Regions from separate parts of the Enterococcus sp. AAFC-DPL-5146 genome, predicted to be linked through region 2. Evidence: predicted binding sites of a transcription regulator. Region 2 holds the regulator's gene; the other holds the start of a gene.
The links. Region 2 encodes HrcA, which represses chaperone genes, less so after heat shock. Its sites were predicted from a motif close to TTAGCACTCNNNNNNNNNGAGTGCTAA; they were not measured.

Region 1: the regulator HrcA is predicted to act here: its motif matches at 7,931-7,957, upstream of groES (co-chaperone GroES).

Annotation. Positions count from the first base shown of each region.
Region 1 covers NZ_CM177103.1:2,010,189-2,019,344, reverse strand. Annotated here, with positions in the region: gene AC4BB2_RS09225 (ABC transporter permease/substrate binding protein) at 43-1,758, opposite strand; gene AC4BB2_RS09220 (quaternary amine ABC transporter ATP-binding protein) at 1,751-2,941, opposite strand; gene AC4BB2_RS09215 (GntR family transcriptional regulator) at 3,224-3,859, opposite strand; gene AC4BB2_RS09210 (ABC-F family ATP-binding cassette domain-containing protein) at 3,876-5,819, opposite strand; gene AC4BB2_RS09205 (redox-sensing transcriptional repressor Rex) at 6,034-6,699, shown strand; gene AC4BB2_RS09200 (CPBP family intramembrane glutamic endopeptidase) at 6,763-7,431, opposite strand; gene AC4BB2_RS09195 (hypothetical protein) at 7,539-7,718, opposite strand; gene groES (co-chaperone GroES) at 7,991-8,275, shown strand; gene groL (chaperonin GroEL) at 8,338-9,156, shown strand, end outside.
Region 2 covers NZ_CM177103.1:1,823,040-1,832,195, reverse strand. Annotated here, with positions in the region: gene rbfA (30S ribosome-binding factor RbfA) at 6-356, shown strand; gene AC4BB2_RS08340 (coiled-coil domain-containing protein) at 649-1,884, shown strand; gene truB (tRNA pseudouridine(55) synthase TruB) at 2,393-3,313, shown strand; gene ribF (riboflavin biosynthesis protein RibF) at 3,331-4,278, shown strand; gene hemW (radical SAM family heme chaperone HemW) at 4,280-5,431, shown strand; gene hrcA (heat-inducible transcriptional repressor HrcA) at 5,625-6,668, shown strand; gene grpE (nucleotide exchange factor GrpE) at 6,731-7,273, shown strand; gene dnaK (molecular chaperone DnaK) at 7,348-9,156, shown strand, end outside.

The sequences.
Region 1 (9,156 bases), 190 kb from region 2:
ACATACAAAAAAACAGCCATAAAAATTATGGCTGCATTTTTTTTATTTCTTCCATTCAGCTACTTCTTTAGAATGACTGTCAATCCAGTTTCTAGCAGCTTGAGTTGGTTCAGTTCCATTGTTGATTTCCAACATGACAGATTCCATGTCTTCTTTTGTCCAGTGGAAGTTTTTCAAAATATTATAGGCTTCAGGATTTTCTTTTTCTAACCCTTTTCTAGCCATGGTATGAATAGCTTCTTCATTTCCCATTGTTCCTTTTGGATCTTCTAAATATTTAAGATCATATTTAGCAAACATCCAGTGAGGAGACCAACCAGTGATTACAATGTCTTCTTTGTTTTTGATGGCTTGTCCAAGTGCGACAGTCATTGCACCAGAAGAAGAAGTTTCAACTGACCAGTCTGCTAAGTTGCTGTATGCTTTTTGTGTTTTCTCAGCAGCAGCGACAACACCGGCGCCAGGTTCGATTCCAGTGATTTTTTTACCAGCTTGATCTTTTAAGTCTTCAATGGAATTGACGTCCATATATTTAGGAACAACAATGCCAAGTTTAGCACCTTTTAGGTTTTCACCTAAATCATCTACTTTGTTTTTATATTGCTTGTATTGTTCACCGTGAGTTCCAGGTAACCAAGCAGCAACCATGGCATCTGTTTCACCTTTTGAGATTGATTCCCACATAATGGCATTATCTAAAGGCGTTAATGAAACGTTATAACCAATATCTTTTAAGACTTCGCCAACTACATGTGTTGAAGCGACTTCTGTATCCCACTCCACATATGAAAGAGAAATGTTCTTTTCTTCCTGTTTATCAGAAGAGAAAAGGGAAGGGGCAACAACTAAACCAATAATAGCTATAGCAGCAATGACAGTACCAACGATTTTTTGTTTTTTAGAAAATCTAGATGTTGAAGGTGCTGTTTTTTTCTTATTTAAATTTTGAGTAAAGCGATCAATGATGATGGCTAAAATAACTAATGCGACACCATTAACAAAACCATTTCCCACTTGAGCACGTTGTAAGGCAGAAAGAACGCCACGGCCAAGTCCTGGTGCACCAATCATTGATGCGATAACGACCATAGAAAGAGCCAACATCGTTGTTTGGTTGATACCAGCCATGATGGTATTTTTAGCTAAAGGTAATTCAAGTTTGAATAATTTTTGCCAACCAGTACTACCGAATGAATCAGAAGCTTCAACCAATTCTTTAGGTACTTGGCGAATCCCAAGATTAGTAAAACGAACGGTTGGTGGTAATGCGAAAATTACTGAGGCAAACACCCCAGGAACCATACCGATTCCGAAAAAGGCTACAGCTGGAATCAAATAAACAAAACCAGGCATTGTCTGCATGAAATCTAAGATAGGCGTAATGATACTCTGAGCTTTATTACTTTTAGCCATAAGAATTCCAAGAGGAACACCAATAACGATTGAAACTAAGCTAGATAGTAGGACTAAAGTTACAGTGTTCATTAAGTCAGTCCATAAATGTTGGTTATAAATGAAAAGTAAACCAACCAATGTAAATAAACTTAAGCCAATTTTCTTATTTGAAATAAAGAAAGCAATTGCTGTCATTATAATAATAAATAGAATTGGTGGAATTCCTACTAATAAAGAGGTTATTCCATCCATTAAACTTTGACCAGTAGTTTGGAAGAAACTGAATAATCCAGAAAATGTATTTGTCATCCATTCTGTGATTGTTTCAACCCAGCTGGCTACAGGAAGTTGATAATTAGTCATTGATCGTCACCTCAGTTTCTGCTAGTGCTTCAAGAACGCTGCCCCGAATAACAACACCAAGCAATTTATTGTTGTCTGTTACTGCAACTGGTGTAGGTGAATCATAGATAATCGGGAAAATATCGTTGACGAGCATATCTTTATCAATACTTGTGATATCTGTATCTACATAGTCAGTTAATGGTTTTCCAGCTTTACGCGCTTCTAAGGCACGTTCTGCTCGAACCACACCTTTTAGTTGACGTTTTTTATCAACAGCTAAAAGCATACTCACTTCTTCTTGGCGCATCCGTGTTAAAGCAACTGTAGGACCATCAATTTCAATATTGGTTGTTAGTGCTGGAACCATGATATTTTGCGCTGTTAAGACTTTCGAACGGTCAACATCTTCAACGAATGTGCGAACATAATCATTTGCTGGATTGGTTAAAATTTCTTCACCTGTTCCAATTTGCATAATCTGTCCATCCTTCATCAAAGCAATGCGGTCACCAATTCTTAAGGCTTCATTTAAATCATGAGTGATAAAGATGATTGTTTTCTTCACGTTTTCCTGTAAATCAACTAATTCATCTTGCATTTCTCGACGAATCAAAGGATCAAGAGCTGAGAAAGCTTCATCCATCAATAGGATTTCTGGATCATTGGCTAAGGCTCTAGCTAATCCAACACGCTGTTGCATCCCACCTGATAATTGATTAGGAAACTGATCTTTAAATGCTAATAAGCTTGAGTTTTCTAAAGCTTGTTCTGCTTTAGCTGTCCGTTCTTCTTTTGGAACACCACGAACTTCTAAGCCATACTCTGTATTTTCCAAAATTGTACGGTGAGGGAAGAGACCGAAGTTTTGAAAAACCATACTCATTTTATTACGGCGAACCTCTCTGAGACCTTCTTTATCCAATTTTGCGATTTCTTGATCATCAATGTAAATATTTCCAGATGTTGGTTCAATCAAACGATTCAACAATCGAATCAATGTTGATTTTCCGCTACCAGAAAGTCCCATGATTACGAAGATCTCTCCTTCTTCTACTTCAAAATTTACATCGTAAACTCCAACTGTAGCACCGGTTTTTTTCAAAATTTCGGTTTTATCTTTGTTTTCTTTGATCATATCCAGAGCCTGTTTTGACTTTTTACCGAATATTTTTGTTAAATGTGAGACTTTTACTTTGGGCAAAACAAAATTCCTCCTAAATTTAAAAGCTGATTGAACTCATTTAGCTCCGACTGAAAATAGAAAAAAATGATTGAGATGCTTTATGCCTCACTCATTTTTATCTTTTTTCCGAGGAGCAAGTCTGATGAGCTATAAATCTTGATTTTCATGTAAAGAAAATCATTATCTTTTCTGTAAAAAAAGTGACCATTCTAGGTTAACATCGTGTAGTCACTTTGTCAAATCACTGGCATAAGGAAAGAAGAGCAATCAAAACCAAAATTGTTTTGATTGCTCTTTCTTTTATGAGTTAGGGTAGAAAAAATTCTGAACACGCTGTAATGTTGATTCGTGACCAACAAAATAAATCGTATCTCCAGCAGTAAGTTTAGCGTATGGTCCAGGAGAGACAAGTAATTCATCTCCATGTTTGATGGCAATCAATGTGGCAGAAGTGCTTTGCCATAAATTTAATTCACTGATGGTCATCTCCAAATGAGAGGCGTCATTCGTTAATGTAAATGTAACTGGATTTAGTGGATTGAAAGAGTCAAATCGCTTTGTCTGATCAACAAGTTTATCTAATATTTCTGAGAAGTGACTTAATTCTTCTTTTTGTTTTTGCACACTTCCGATAAGATCTTCTTTTAAATCGTGAATCGATTGAACATCTTGATATTGATCGACGAAAAGCTTAGCGTTTTCCATTGAGTGAACATAAAATCCGCTGCCATGTTTCGCTTGGACGATTTCTAAATCAACTAAGACGCTGATAGCTTTACGAGCAGTTTCAGGAGAAACGCTGTATTTATTAGCGAGAGTTGAGCGTGCATGTATTTTATCACCAACGATAAATGTTTGATCGGCAATTTTTGCTGCTACATCAACAGCTATCTGTTGATATTTAGGTTTCGTCACATTCATGCGTTTTGAAGTCATGTTTGTCCACCTTTCGTCAATTATTTTCTTCTAGTTCTTCAAGTTCTAAACTAAGATCTTCCCATTCTGTTAGCAATTGTTCTTGCTGTTTACGCTGCGTTTCTAATTCTTCGTTTAAAGACATGAGTTTTACGTGGTCATCGACTAATGACGGATCGCTCATTGATTGCTCTAATTGATCGATTGTTGTGTCTAAAGTAGCCAAATTTTCTTCGATTTGGGTAATTTTTCGAGTCAAGTTACGTAGAATTTTTTGTTGTTCTTTATTTTGATAGAAGTCATTTTTAGGCTTTGCTGTTTCAGCTTGTGTTCCAGAAGACTTTTCTGCTAATAGCTGAGCTAATTCTTCTTCTTCTTTTTTCTTTTCTAGGTAGTAATCATAATCACCTAAATAAAGTTTACTGCCGGTTTCAGAAAGTTCAATTACTTTAGTAGCGATTCGATTAATGAAATAACGGTCATGTGAAACAAATAAAAGGGTTCCTTCATAATCAATCAAAGCATTTTCCAGCACTTCTTTATTGTCAATGTCCAAATGGTTGGTAGGTTCATCAAGAATTAAAAAGTTTTCTTTATCCATGGATAGTTTTGCAAGAGCCACACGAGCTTTTTCTCCACCACTCAAAAGAGGAATAGTCTTTTCTACATCATTTCCACTAAACAAAAAGCTACCTAAAATATTGCGAATATCTTTTTCAGGTGTAGTTGGGTGTTCATCCCAAAGTTCTGCCAAAACAGTTTTAGTACCGTGAAGATTAGCTTGTTCTTGATCGTAGTAGCCAATCTGAACGTTTGTACCAATGTTAGCTTTTCCTTTAATGAAGGGAATTGTCCCAATAATCGATTTTAGTAGCGTTGATTTTCCAATTCCATTTGGTCCGACTAAAGCAATAGCTTCTTGTCGGCGAATATCTAAAGAAACAGGCTCCGATAATATACGAGAATCGTAGCCGATAGCTGCATCTTCAACTTGCAAAACAACATTTCCAGAAATTTTTTCAATAGCAAATAGGAAATTAGCAGATTTTTCGTCCCCTTGAGGTCGATCCAAACGTTCCATTTTTTCTAATGTTTTTCTGCGACTTTGTGCTCGTTTGGTTGTGGATGCTCTAACTAAGTTTCGTGCAACAAAATCTTCTAGTTTGTTAATCTCAGTTTGTTGTTTTTCATAGGCTTTCCATTCACTTGTTAGCTGTTCTGCTTTTAATTCTAAATATTTAGAGTAATTGCCTTTATAATAACGCATTTTATGGCGACTGATTTCGTAAACTTCTGTTACTACTTTATCAAGAAAGTAGCGATCATGAGAGACGATCAAAAGGGCGCCAGAGTAACTAGGTAAATAATTTTCCAGCCATGAAAGGGTGTCGATATCTAAATGGTTAGTAGGCTCATCAAGAATCAGAATATCCGGTTTTTGTAGCAACATACGTGCTAGAGCCAAACGGGTCTTTTGTCCACCAGAAAGTGTGCTGATATTTTTGACATAAAAGTCCTCTTTGAAGCCAAATCCATGCAAGACAGAGCGAATTTCATTTTCGTAACCATAGCCATTTTTTTCTGAAAATTCATGTTGGAGACGGTCATACTCCTTCATAACGGATTCATAATTAGAAGCTTCAGGCAACAATTCACTGATAATTTGCTCCAATTCACGCATTCGTTTTTCCATTGTGATAACTTCTTCAAAGGCTTCCAACATTTCGTCCCAAACGGTTTTATCAGAATCTAGTCCAGTATCTTGAGCTAAATAGCCTAGACTAGCAGTTTTATTTTTAGCAATCGTTCCAGCGTCAGGCGCGTCAATTCCTGCGATTATTTTTAAAAGAGTAGATTTACCGGCACCATTACGGCCAACTAAAGCGATCCGGCTATTTGTGCTAATCTCCATTTGTATGTTTTCAAACAAAGTATCTGCGCCGAAATAACGGGCAATCTGGTTTGCTTGGAGTAAAATCATGGGGCATCCTCATTTCTAGTTGAATACTTTTAGTTTAGCATAAATTGACTGAAAATAGCACCTATACTACAGATAGACTCAAAATTTATTTGAATAATAAAAAAGATTTGAAAATTATTTCTTTTCGTGAGCTGTAATATTGCTTTTTATCTAGAACACCTGATATTATGAGAAGTGGATATTTGTCTATATTTAGAGTATTGGAGGTACGATTGTGAAAGACCAAATTATTCCAAAAGCAACGGCAAGACGCCTTCCCCTATATTATCGTTATTTGAGAATTCTGCATGATGCAGGCAAAAATAAAGTTTCTTCTACTGAACTAAGTGAAGCTGTACAAGTAGACAGCGCAACGATTCGACGAGATTTTTCTTATTTCGGAGAATTAGGTAAGCGCGGGTATGGTTACGATGTAGAGAACTTAATGAACTTCTTTGCAAAAACATTGAACGATGATGAACTAACAAATGTAGCCTTAATCGGTGTAGGTAACTTAGGAAGTGCCTTACTGAAGTATAAATTTCATCAAAGTAATAGTATTCGTGTCAGTTGTGCATTTGATGTTAATGATGACATTGTTGGCAGAATTGTCGATGGTATTCCAGTTTATCCAATGACAGATATGATGGAACAGATTCGTATACAACAAATTGAAGTTGCAATTTTGACTTTACCAGCGAGAAAAGCGCAAGAAGTTGTCAGTCAGCTTGCAGATGCTGGTGTTAAAGGTATTTTAAACTTTACTGCAGCTCGCTTAGTAGCGCCGCCGGAAGTTTTAATTCAAAATGTAGATTTGACAAATGAACTGCAAACATTGATTTACTTCTTGCATCATGACAGCGAACTAGCTGATACTGACATCGAAGAAGAAAAAGAATAATTAAAAAGCCCCTGTGATAGCACTTTTTTCTAAAATGCAATCACAGGGGCTTTATACTATTTTCTATTTAGGTAATTCAATATTTCCAAAATGCAATGCAAGTTGAGCGATCACAACAAGTGTATTCATTCCACAATGGGCAATGATAGAAGTCCAAATCTTTCCAGTCATTTTATATAATAGAGCAAAAAAGAAGCCCATGAAAAAATAAACAAAGAAATGCCCGTCCATGTGAATCAAGGAAAAGAGAGAAGAGCTGATAATAGCTGAAATCCAAAAACCAGTATAGGGTTCAGTCAAACCAATCAACGAACGACGAAAAACAAATTCTTCCATAATTGGCCCGCCAATAGTTGTTGCTAAGATGAACAGAGGATTGGATAAAATAATAGTAATAATATTTTGCGTATTTTCTGAATTAGGTTTAACGCCAGTGATTGCTGTTTCAATACCAAAGACAATTGCTTGAATGATCATCGCAATGAAAATCCCACTGATACCTAGTAATAACATAAATACAGGAGAAGTCAGCTTCGTGTCTCTTTCTACCATAGTAACAGCAGATTCTTTATTTTTAAGATAAAGCCAAATCATTAGAGTTGCACCGATAATATAGGTGAACGTTGTGCCGCCAATTACTACATTTGGTGAAAAGGGGCTAAAGATAAAAGGGGACAAAAAGACGAGTCCATATAATAAGATTGTTGTAATGCTTAATTTTTTAATAGACAGATTGGTAGTCATATAGACAGAAAACTCCTTCCAATAATTTGTAGAATATAAAAAGTATACCATAGCTTACGTTTATTGGAACTGACTATTCTTAAAATATCCGCCAATTATTTATGATTATTGCGATAGCCTAACAATAGAAAGATAAAAACAAAGAAGAAAGCTGCTTCCCACAAAGTAGTCGTCCAATCAAAGCGTTTGTTTACACCAAAAAAGAAGTTACCAATATTAGCAATAATTAAATAAAGCCCAGTTGCCATCAAAGCTGCTGTGATTCGTTGTTTCATTTTAATCGCCTCTCTTTCTTTTCATTTATTTTATCATGAAATCGATAAGAGAGAGGAAGTGGACCATCAACTTTTAAAGAAACTTGATGTCTTTATTTTTTGAACTGATTTTCAGATTGTTTCCGTTCCTTTAATGTAGTAACAATTATTTTATAAAATTGGTCAAAAGACTTGCAAAATGAAGGCGAAATGAGTATTATAAATAGTGTGAGTTAGCACTCGGTAGACAAGAGTGCTAAAAATGAAATTAATTTTTTATGGAGGGATTTATTGTGTTAAAACCATTAAGCGATCGCGTCGTTATTGAAGTCGCGAAAGAAGAAGAAAAAACAGTCGGAGGCATCGTCTTAGCTTCAGCTGCTCAAGAAAAGCCTCAAACAGGTAAAGTTATCGCAGTCGGTGAAGGCCGTGTTTTAGAGAACGGTACAAAAGTTCCTGCCGATGTAAAAGAAGGCGATACAGTGATGTTTGAAAAATACTCTGGTACAGAAGTAAAATACGAAGGAAATGACTACTTGATCGTTTCTGGAAAAGACATCATTGCGATTGTTGAATAATTCATTATCAAGCAGAAACAAATCATTTAAATAGAAAAATAAACTTTTGAGGTGAAGGAATTATGGCAAAAGAAATCAAATTTGCAGAAGATGCACGTGCAGCAATGCTTCGTGGAGTAGATATTTTAGCGGATACAGTAAAAGTAACATTAGGTCCTAAAGGCCGTAACGTTGTTTTAGAAAAATCATTTGGCTCTCCGTTAATCACAAACGACGGTGTAACAATCGCAAAAGAAATCGAATTAGAAGATCACTTTGAAAACATGGGAGCTAAATTAGTTTCAGAAGTTGCGTCTAAAACTAATGATATCGCTGGAGATGGAACAACAACTGCTACAGTATTGACGCAAGCAATCGTACGTGAAGGCTTGAAAAACGTAACAGCTGGTGCTAATCCATTAGGTATCCGTCGTGGTATCGAACTAGCAACAAAAACAGCCGTTGAAGAATTACACAATATCTCAACTGTGGTTGATTCTAAAGAAGCAATTGCACAAGTAGCAGCTGTATCTTCTGGTTCAGATCGTGTAGGACAATTGATTGCTGATGCAATGGAAAAAGTTGGTAACGATGGTGTTATCACGATTGAAGAATCAAAAGGAATCGAAACAGAATTAGACGTGGTTGAAGGAATGCAATTTGACCGTGGTTACTTATCACAATATATGGTAACAGATAACGATAAGATGGAAGCAGTTTTAGAAAATCCATATATCTTAATTACGGATAAGAAAATCTCTAACATCCAAGACATCTTGCCTTTGTTAGAGCAAATTTTACAACAAAGTCGTCCATTATTAATCATTGCTGATGATGTAGATGGAGAAGCTTTACCAACATTAGTTTTAAATAAAATTCGTGGAACATTTAATGTAGTAGCT
Region 2 (9,156 bases):
ACAGTATGGCAAATTATCGTGACCGCCGAGTAGGTCAAGAAATTATGCGTGAAATCAATGATATATTGAGAAAACGTGTAAGAGACCCACGTGTGCAAGACATTACGATTACCGATGTTCGAGTAACTGGTGATCTGCAGCAAGCGACGATTTATTACAGTTTGTTATCTGATCTAGCTTCTGATCAACAAAAAGCACAACAAGGATTAGATAAAGCAAAAGGATTGATTCGTAAAGAATTAGGCCAGCATTTGACACTATATAAAACGCCGGAATTGATTTTTGAAAAAGATGAATCTGTTCAATATGGCAATCATATTGATGACTTAATTCGTAAGTTGAATCAAGGAGAATAGTTTGACTTTATGACAAATCGTTTGTCGAAACTTTAAAGAATATTAAAGTGACTAAACTCGAACTAAAAACCAAATATAGAAAAAAGCCAAATGGGATGCTTCCTGTTTGGCTTTTTTTCATCATTTTCGAAAGAATTCTGTGGTTTCATAAGTAACTTTTGGCAAAAAAGTATTTTTGTAACTATATTGAAAGAAATTGTAACACTTTTATCAATCAAATAAACAAATTTTGTGATATGATTATAAGATACAAGACTTATTAAAACAACCACAAAAAATTGGAGGTTTAATTGTGAAGAAAATAAAATTATCATTAGTAATAGCTTGCTTGGTTACAGTTACGGGGACAATAGCACCAATCAGCTCATTGGCCGAAACAACTGATAAAAAAATAGAACAACAAGATAAAGAAATTTCAGCATTAAAATCGAAACAAAAAGAGGTAACTGCACAGATTACTACGTTGGAAGAGGAAATATCTTCGATTTACAATGAAGGAATTAATTTAAATAAACAAAAAACAGATTTAAGCAAACAATCTGAACAACTAAAAAAAGACATCGTTGCTTTAGATGTACGAATCAATAAACGTACAGAAGCAATTCAAAAACAAGGAAGAAATGTCCAAGTAAATGGGCAAGGAACTCAAATTCTTGATATTATTTTAAATTCAGAATCTATTTCAGATGCAGTAGGTCGTGTTCAAGCGATTTCTTCAATTTTGACAGCAAATAATGATTTAGTTCAACAACAAAAAGAAGACAAATCACTTGTTGAAAGTAAAAAATCTAATATTGAAAGTAATTTAGATGCCATTGAAAAGGCAACTAGTCAACTTGAAAAAGAAAAAGAAAATCTTGTTGATAAACAAGCGGATTTGAATATTTTAAAAGCTGGGATAGACGCCGATACATCTGGTGCTGAAAATTCAAAAAATTCACTATTAAAACAACAACAAGAAGCACTAAAAGCTCAGCTTGCAAATGAAGCAAAAAAGAAAGAAGTAGAAAAAGCTGCTACATCTAAAGAATCAGAGAAACAATCTGCTCAAAACGAAAAAACGACGACTACAACCGATAGCACTAAAGAATCTAATTCAAATGAATCTCAAGAGACTGTCAATGATAACAATTCAAATAATCAAGAAATCACTAAACCATCTGAAAATCCTGGTAATCCAGTAACGCCGCCAGTTACTTCTGGTGATGCAACATTTCAAGCATTAAATGCTTTACGTGCGGCTCATGGATTGAATCCAGTAAGTTGGGATCCAGGACTTGCCGCTGCAGCAACTAGCAGAGCTTCAATCATGCAAGATTTCCAAGTGCCATCAGATCATTGGAATAGAGGAGATGAAGTGATTGCTTTCATGTTTGCTCCAGGAAATTCTGTAATTATGGCTTGGTATAATGAGACGAATATGTCATCTCCGTCTGGTACAGGTCATAGAGATTGGGAATTGAATCCTGGTATGTCTCGAGTTGGATTTGGCTATGTAGGAGACGTAATTGTGGGGCATTCTGCATAAAAATAGTAACATTTTCCGAAGAACATTTATTGATTTTTTTACTGTGAAGGCAAGAGAATCGGAAGAATTAAATTAATTGTTTAAAGCTTAGAGAGGATTTGCTCTAAGCTTTTTTTACTTTTTTAAAGTATTAAGCCAATATTATAAAGTTTAAACTATCGGATAAAATGCCTGTGAAAAATTGGACCAACTATTGATAAGCGGCGAACGAATCAATCAAAAAATAACGCATTCAACGGAAACCATATTAGCGATAAATGCGCCAATGGCACGAGCTTTTCCTGTTCCAATAGGAATGTGAATGGTCTTTTTAAGTTAGAAAGGAAATTAATCAACTCCTAAAATAGTTAATGAAACACATTTAATAGCTTAGTGAAGATTAACAGTAATTGTTTACATTTGACTAAGTCTGTTCGAAAGATAAATAAATTGAACTACTTCATTTTTTCATTTTTTTTACCCTTCTATGCTATAATAAACAAGTTAGTAATGTAAACGGAGGAAAACAATGGACGGTATTTTACCTTTATGGAAAGAAGCTGGCATGACAAGTCATGACTGTGTTTTTAAACTAAGGAAAATTTTACATACAAAAAAAATTGGTCACGGTGGTACATTAGATCCAGACGTATCTGGGGTTTTACCTATTTGTATCGGTAAAGGAACGAAAGTAATTGAATACATGGTTGATTCTGGCAAAACATACGAAGGAGAAATCACACTAGGTTTTTCTACGACAACAGAAGATGCAAGTGGAGAAATTGTTGAGAAGGTAAAGCTCTCTCAACCTTTTTCAACAGAAGAAATTGATGCAGCTATGAAGAAGATGACAGGGGAAATCACGCAAATTCCGCCGATGTTTTCAGCAGTTAAAGTTAATGGAAAACGATTATATGAATACGCTAGAAATGGCGAAGAAGTTGAACGGCCAGTTAGAAAAGCGATGATCTATTCTTTTCAAAGGACGAGTGAGCCTGTATTTGATGCAGAAAAAGGAACGCAAAGTTGGCGTTTTAAAGTGGAGTGTGGGAAAGGGACCTATGTTAGAACCTTATCTGTAGACACAGGAATAGCTCTAGGTGTGCCTGCTCATATGTCTGATTTAACGCGCACAGCAAGTGGTGGTTTAATTGCTGAACAATGTTTGACGTTAGAACAAGTCGCAGAAATAATGGCGAATAACGCTATTGATGAAACCTTATTGCCAATTGAAAGGGCTATTGAACAATTTCAACGAGTTGATCTAACAGATGGACTTTACCAAAAAGTGAAAAATGGTGTTCGTTTAACTCCTGCCGAACTTGGATTAAAAGAAATGCCTGATGATTTGTTAGCCTTGTTTTATAAAAATCAAGTTGTTAGTCTATATATGGCGCATCCAACCAAACCTAATGTATTAAAACCTAGCAAAGTGCTAAGAAATAATTAATAGAAAGAAGTTTTATCATGCAAGTTATTCCAATTAGACATCCCTATAATTTAGAACAAATTCCAACAGATGATGTTGTTATGGTACTAGGCTTTTTTGATGGTGTTCATCGCGGACATCAAACAGTAATTGAAACAGGTAAGAAATTAGCTGAAGAAAAAGGCGTGAAATTAGCCGTGATGACCTTTAATCAGCATCCATCAATCGTGTTCCAAAAGGTATTACCGGAGAATATGAAATATTTAAATAGCTTAGAACAAAAAGAACGGTTAATGCAAAAGCAAGGCGTAGATATTTTATATGTGATCGAATTTACTTCAGCTTTTGCTCATTTAGCGCCGCAAGAATTTGTAGATCAATATATTGTTGGCCTTCGTGCGGTTGCTGCTGTTTCAGGTTTCGATTATACTTATGGACCTAAAGAGATTGCAGATGTTGCTCATTTACCAGAATATGCCAAAGATCGTTTTGAGATTGTTACTGTGAATAAAGAAGAATTGGATGGTGAAAAAATCAGTTCAACACGGATTCGCGGGCTAATGGAGCAAGGGAAAATGGAAGAAGTTACTGAGCTGTTAGGCTATGTATACGAAATTGATGGAACCGTAGTTCATGGAGATGCCAGAGGACGTTTATTAGGTTTTCCTACGGCTAATATCAAAGTGAAAAGTACAGTTCGTCTGCCTAGAATTGGTGTTTACGCTGTAAAAATCCAAGTTGGAAACAAATGGTATGTTGGCATGGGGTCAATTGGACATAATGATACGTTTGGTGATGGTCGAGAATTGACTGTAGAAGTTTACATTTTAGATTTCCATCAAGATATCTACGGCGAGCAAGTAACAGTTCGCTGGAATCATTATCTACGCGATCAAGTGAAATTTGATGGTGCGGATAATTTAATTATTCAGTTAAAACAAGATGAAGTAGACACAGCAGCCTATTTTTCAGAAAGTGAGGGCTGATATGACTTCAGCTTATATTCATATCCCGTTTTGTGAACATATTTGTTATTATTGCGACTTCAATAAAGTCTTTTTAGAAGGCCAGCCGGTTGATGAATATATTCAAAGTCTTTTGACAGAAATACGCTTAACAAAAGAACAGTATCCAAGCAAAGATACTGAAACTATCTATATTGGCGGTGGAACACCAACTTCATTATCAGCCAAGCAATTAGCAGTTTTATTGAAAGGTGTACGAGAGTTACTACCATTTGATGCTAAAAATGAATTTACAGTAGAAGCAAATCCTGGCGACTTAACTCAAGAGAAGTTACATGTAATGAAGGAATATGGTGTAAATCGCTTATCAATGGGTGTGCAGACTTTTGATAATCAGCTATTGAAAAAAATCGGACGTAAGCACACAGCAGAAGATGTTTACGATACAATGAAATTTTTGGAAAAAGAAGATTTTATGAATGTAAGTATCGATTTGATCTATGCATTGCCTGGACAAACAATAGAAAGTTTCCGTGATACATTAACACGAGCGATTGAACTTGACTTGCCTCACTACTCTTTGTATTCATTGATTTTAGAAAATAAAACAATGTTTATGAATTGGGTTCGGCAAGGTCGTATACAGTTGCCGGATCAAGATGTGGAAGCGCAAATGTTTGAAGAAACAATTACAGCAATGGAAAAAGCTGGTCGTCATCAATATGAAGTGAGTAATTTTGCCTTAAAAGGGCAAGAAAGTAAACATAATTTAGTCTATTGGAATAATGAACATTATTACGGATTTGGCGCGGGAGCAAGTGGTTACTTAGGCCATACTCGTTACCGAAATCATGGCCCAATCCAACATTATTTAAAACCGCTAAGAGAAAACCAATTACCGACTGTTGAGACAGAGATTTTGACATTGAACAATCAAATGGAAGAAGAATTATTTTTAGGTTTGCGAAAAAAGAACGGTGTTTCGAAGCAACGATTTAATGAGAAGTTTGGGATTCCATTGGATGAAGTGTATAAAGAAACAATTCCAGATTTGGTTCAAAAAGGCTTGTTGCTAGAAAATGGCGATTATATCCAACTTTCTGAAAAGGGATTATTTGTCGGGAATGATGTATTTGAAGCGTTCCTTATTGATAAAGAATCCAGATCGAAATAGGTTTTTTACTTTGAATTTCTAGAACTGAACTAGGGCTAAACGCCTTTAGTTCAGTTCTTTTTCTGTTTTTAGCACTCGATAATAAAGAGTGCTAAAAAAGTTTGTTTTTCTCTTGACAATTAGGAAAGAACTTGATATATTAATAATTGTATTAGCACTTGAACGACATGAGTGCTAATGAAGGGTGGTAACTATGATAACTGAAAGACAAAAGAATATTTTGCGACTTATCATCCAAGAATACACAAACACAGGAACTCCTGTCGGATCAAAGAAATTGATGGAAGACGGAATTCAATCAAGTTCTGCAACGATTCGTAATGATATGAAAGCCTTAGAAGAGCATGGATTACTCCTAAAGACACATTCGTCTTCTGGTAGAATTCCTTCAATGGATGGCTATCGTTACTATGTAGATCATTTATTGAGTCCTGCTGAAATTGAACATGATGAGTTGGAAACAATCCGTCATTCATTAGGTAAAGAGTTTCATGAAATCAACGATATTATCGAACAATCGGCTGAAATTCTTTCTGATTTGACGAGTTATACTGCTTTTTCATTAGGTCCAGAAGTGAAAGAACGAAGATTGACAGGTTTTCGAATCGTTCCATTAAACGAACGCCAGATCATAGCGATTATTGTTACTGATAAAGGCAATGTAGAAAGCCAAGTATTTGCAATTCCAGCGTCAGTTACAAGCCAAGACTTGGAGAAAATGACGCAGATTATCAATGATAAACTTGTCGGACAACCATTGTTGACTGTTTATCATCGCTTACGAACAGAAATTCCGATGATTTTACATCGTTATTTTCAAACGCCAGATGGCATGATGAATTTATTCGATGCAATGTTGGGACATGCTTTTGAAGAGAAAGTTTTTGTCAGTGGTCGAATGAACTTATTAGACTTTGGTGTAGAAAATGACATCAATCAATTAAAATCTGTATACTCCTTTATGCAGAATACAGATGCAATTACACATTTGTTAACTACAGATGAAAGAACAGATACTCAAATCGCCATTCGAATCGGTTCAGAAATTGGGAACGATTTACTTGATAATATGAGCATGATTACAGCAACATACGAAGTAGTCGGTCATGGAAAAGGAACCATTGCTTTATTAGGACCTACGAGTATGCCGTATTCAAAAATGTTTGGTTTAGTGGATGTTTTCCGCCGCGAATTAGCTACAAAACTTGGAGCTTATTATCGGTACCTTGATGAATAAGTAAAAAGTTAAAATATAGAATTCTAATTAATTCTACGGAAATGAGAAGGGAAGTTGCCAGAGTGAGTAAGAAAGAAGAAACAAACGAAGAATTACAAGAAGAACACATGGAAGCAATTGATGATTCAGGAGTTTCTGAAACAGAAGCTGAAATGACAGAATTAGAAAATTCTCAAGCTGAGCTATCAGAAATGGAAGATAAATTTCTAAGAGCGCGAGCTGAGATTGCCAACATGAGCAATCGTTTTAAAAATGAACGTGAACTTCTTGTTAGATACCGTTCGCAAGACTTAGGTAAAAAATTATTACCTTCAATCGATAATCTAGAACGTGCGATGGCAATTGAAGTTGACGACGAACAAGGCGCAAGCTTGAAAAAAGGAATCTCAATGGTTCTTGAAGGTTTACAAGCGGCTTTGAAAGAAGAAGGTATCGAAGAAATCCCAACAATGGGTGAGGCTTTCGATCCTAATTTACATCAAGCAGTTCAAACGATTCCAGCGAATGAAGAAACACCTGCTGATACAATCGTTGAAGTCTTACAAAAAGGCTATAAATTACATGACCGCGTTTTAAGAGCAAGCATGGTTATCGTTGCTCAATAAGCAACACACAGAAATGTTTGCATCATATAAATTGAAAAAATTAAAATTAAAAAGTAGATAGGAGATCATTAATTATGAGTAAAATTATTGGTATTGACTTAGGAACAACAAACTCTGCAGTTGCAGTATTAGAAGGCGGAGAAGCAAAAATCATTGCAAACCCAGAAGGTAACCGTACAACACCTTCAGTAGTATCATTCAAAAATGGTGAAATACAAGTCGGTGAAGTTGCAAAACGTCAAGCAGTAACGAATCCACACACAATTTCATCAATCAAACGTCATATGGGTGAAGCGGGCTACAAAGTAGAAGCAGACGGCAAATCTTACACACCACAAGAAATTTCTGCAATGATCTTACAATATTTAAAAGGTTTTGCTGAAGAATACCTAGGTGAAAAAGTTGATAAAGCTGTTATCACAGTTCCAGCATACTTCAACGATGCGCAACGTCAAGCAACAAAAGACGCTGGTAAAATTGCTGGTTTAGAAGTAGAACGTATCGTTAACGAACCAACTGCTGCAGCATTAGCATATGGTTTAGATAAAACAGACAAAGACGAAAAAGTGTTAGTATTTGACCTTGGTGGTGGTACATTTGACGTATCAATCCTTGAATTAGGCGATGGCGTATTTGATGTATTATCAACTGCCGGAGACAACGAACTGGGTGGAGATGACTTTGATAATAAAATCATCGATCACATGGTAGCAGAATTCAAAAAAGAAAACGGTGTTGACTTATCTCAAGATAAAATGGCTGTTCAACGTTTGAAAGATGCTGCTGAAAAAGCGAAAAAAGATTTATCAGGTGTAACTTCAACACAAATCAGCTTACCGTTTATCACAGCAGGAGACGCTGGTCCATTACACTTAGAAATGAACTTAACTCGTGCGAAATTTGATGAATTAACTAGTGACTTAGTAGAACGTACTAAAATTCCTGTACGCCAAGCATTGAAAGATGCTGGTTTGAACCCATCTGAAATCGATGAAGTTATTTTAGTTGGTGGATCTACACGTATTCCAGCTGTAGTTGAAGCTGTTCGTAAAGAAACAAACAAAGAACCAAACAAATCAGTTAACCCTGATGAAGTAGTAGCAATGGGTGCTGCGATTCAAGGCGGCGTTATCACTGGTGATGTTAAGGATGTCGTATTACTAGACGTTACACCATTATCATTAGGTATCGAAACAATGGGCGGTGTGTTTACTAAATTGATCGATCGCAATACAACGATCCCAACAAGTAAATCACAAGTCTTCTCTACAGCGGCTGATAATCAACCAGCAGTAGATATTCACGTATTACAAGGTGAACGTCCAATGTCAGCAGATAACAAAACATTAGGTCGTTTCCAATTAACAGATATTCCAGCAGCTCCTCGTGGTGTGCCTCAAATCGAAGTAAGTTTTGATATTGATAAAAACGGTATTGTAAACGTTCGTGCGAAAGATTTAGGAACACAAAAAGAGCAAACAATTACAATCAAATCTTCTTCAGGTTTATCAGACGATGAAATCGAACGCATGGTAAAAGACGCTGAGTCCAATGCTGAAGCAGATAAAGCGCGTAAAGAAGAAGTTGACTTACGTAATGACGTTGATGCTTTGTTATTCACTGTTGATAAAACATTGAAAGAACTAGAAGGCAAAGTAGACGCAGACGAAGTGAAAAAAGCAGAAGATGCTCGTGATGAATTAAAAGCAGCTGTTGAAGCGAATGATATTGAACAAATGAAAGAAAAACGTGATTCATTAAACGAAATCGTTCAAAACTTAACAGTAAAACTTTATGAACAAGCAGCGCAACAACAAGCACAAGAAAATCCAGAAGCTGCACAAGGTGGAGCAGATGATGTTGTAGATGCTGACTTTGAAGAA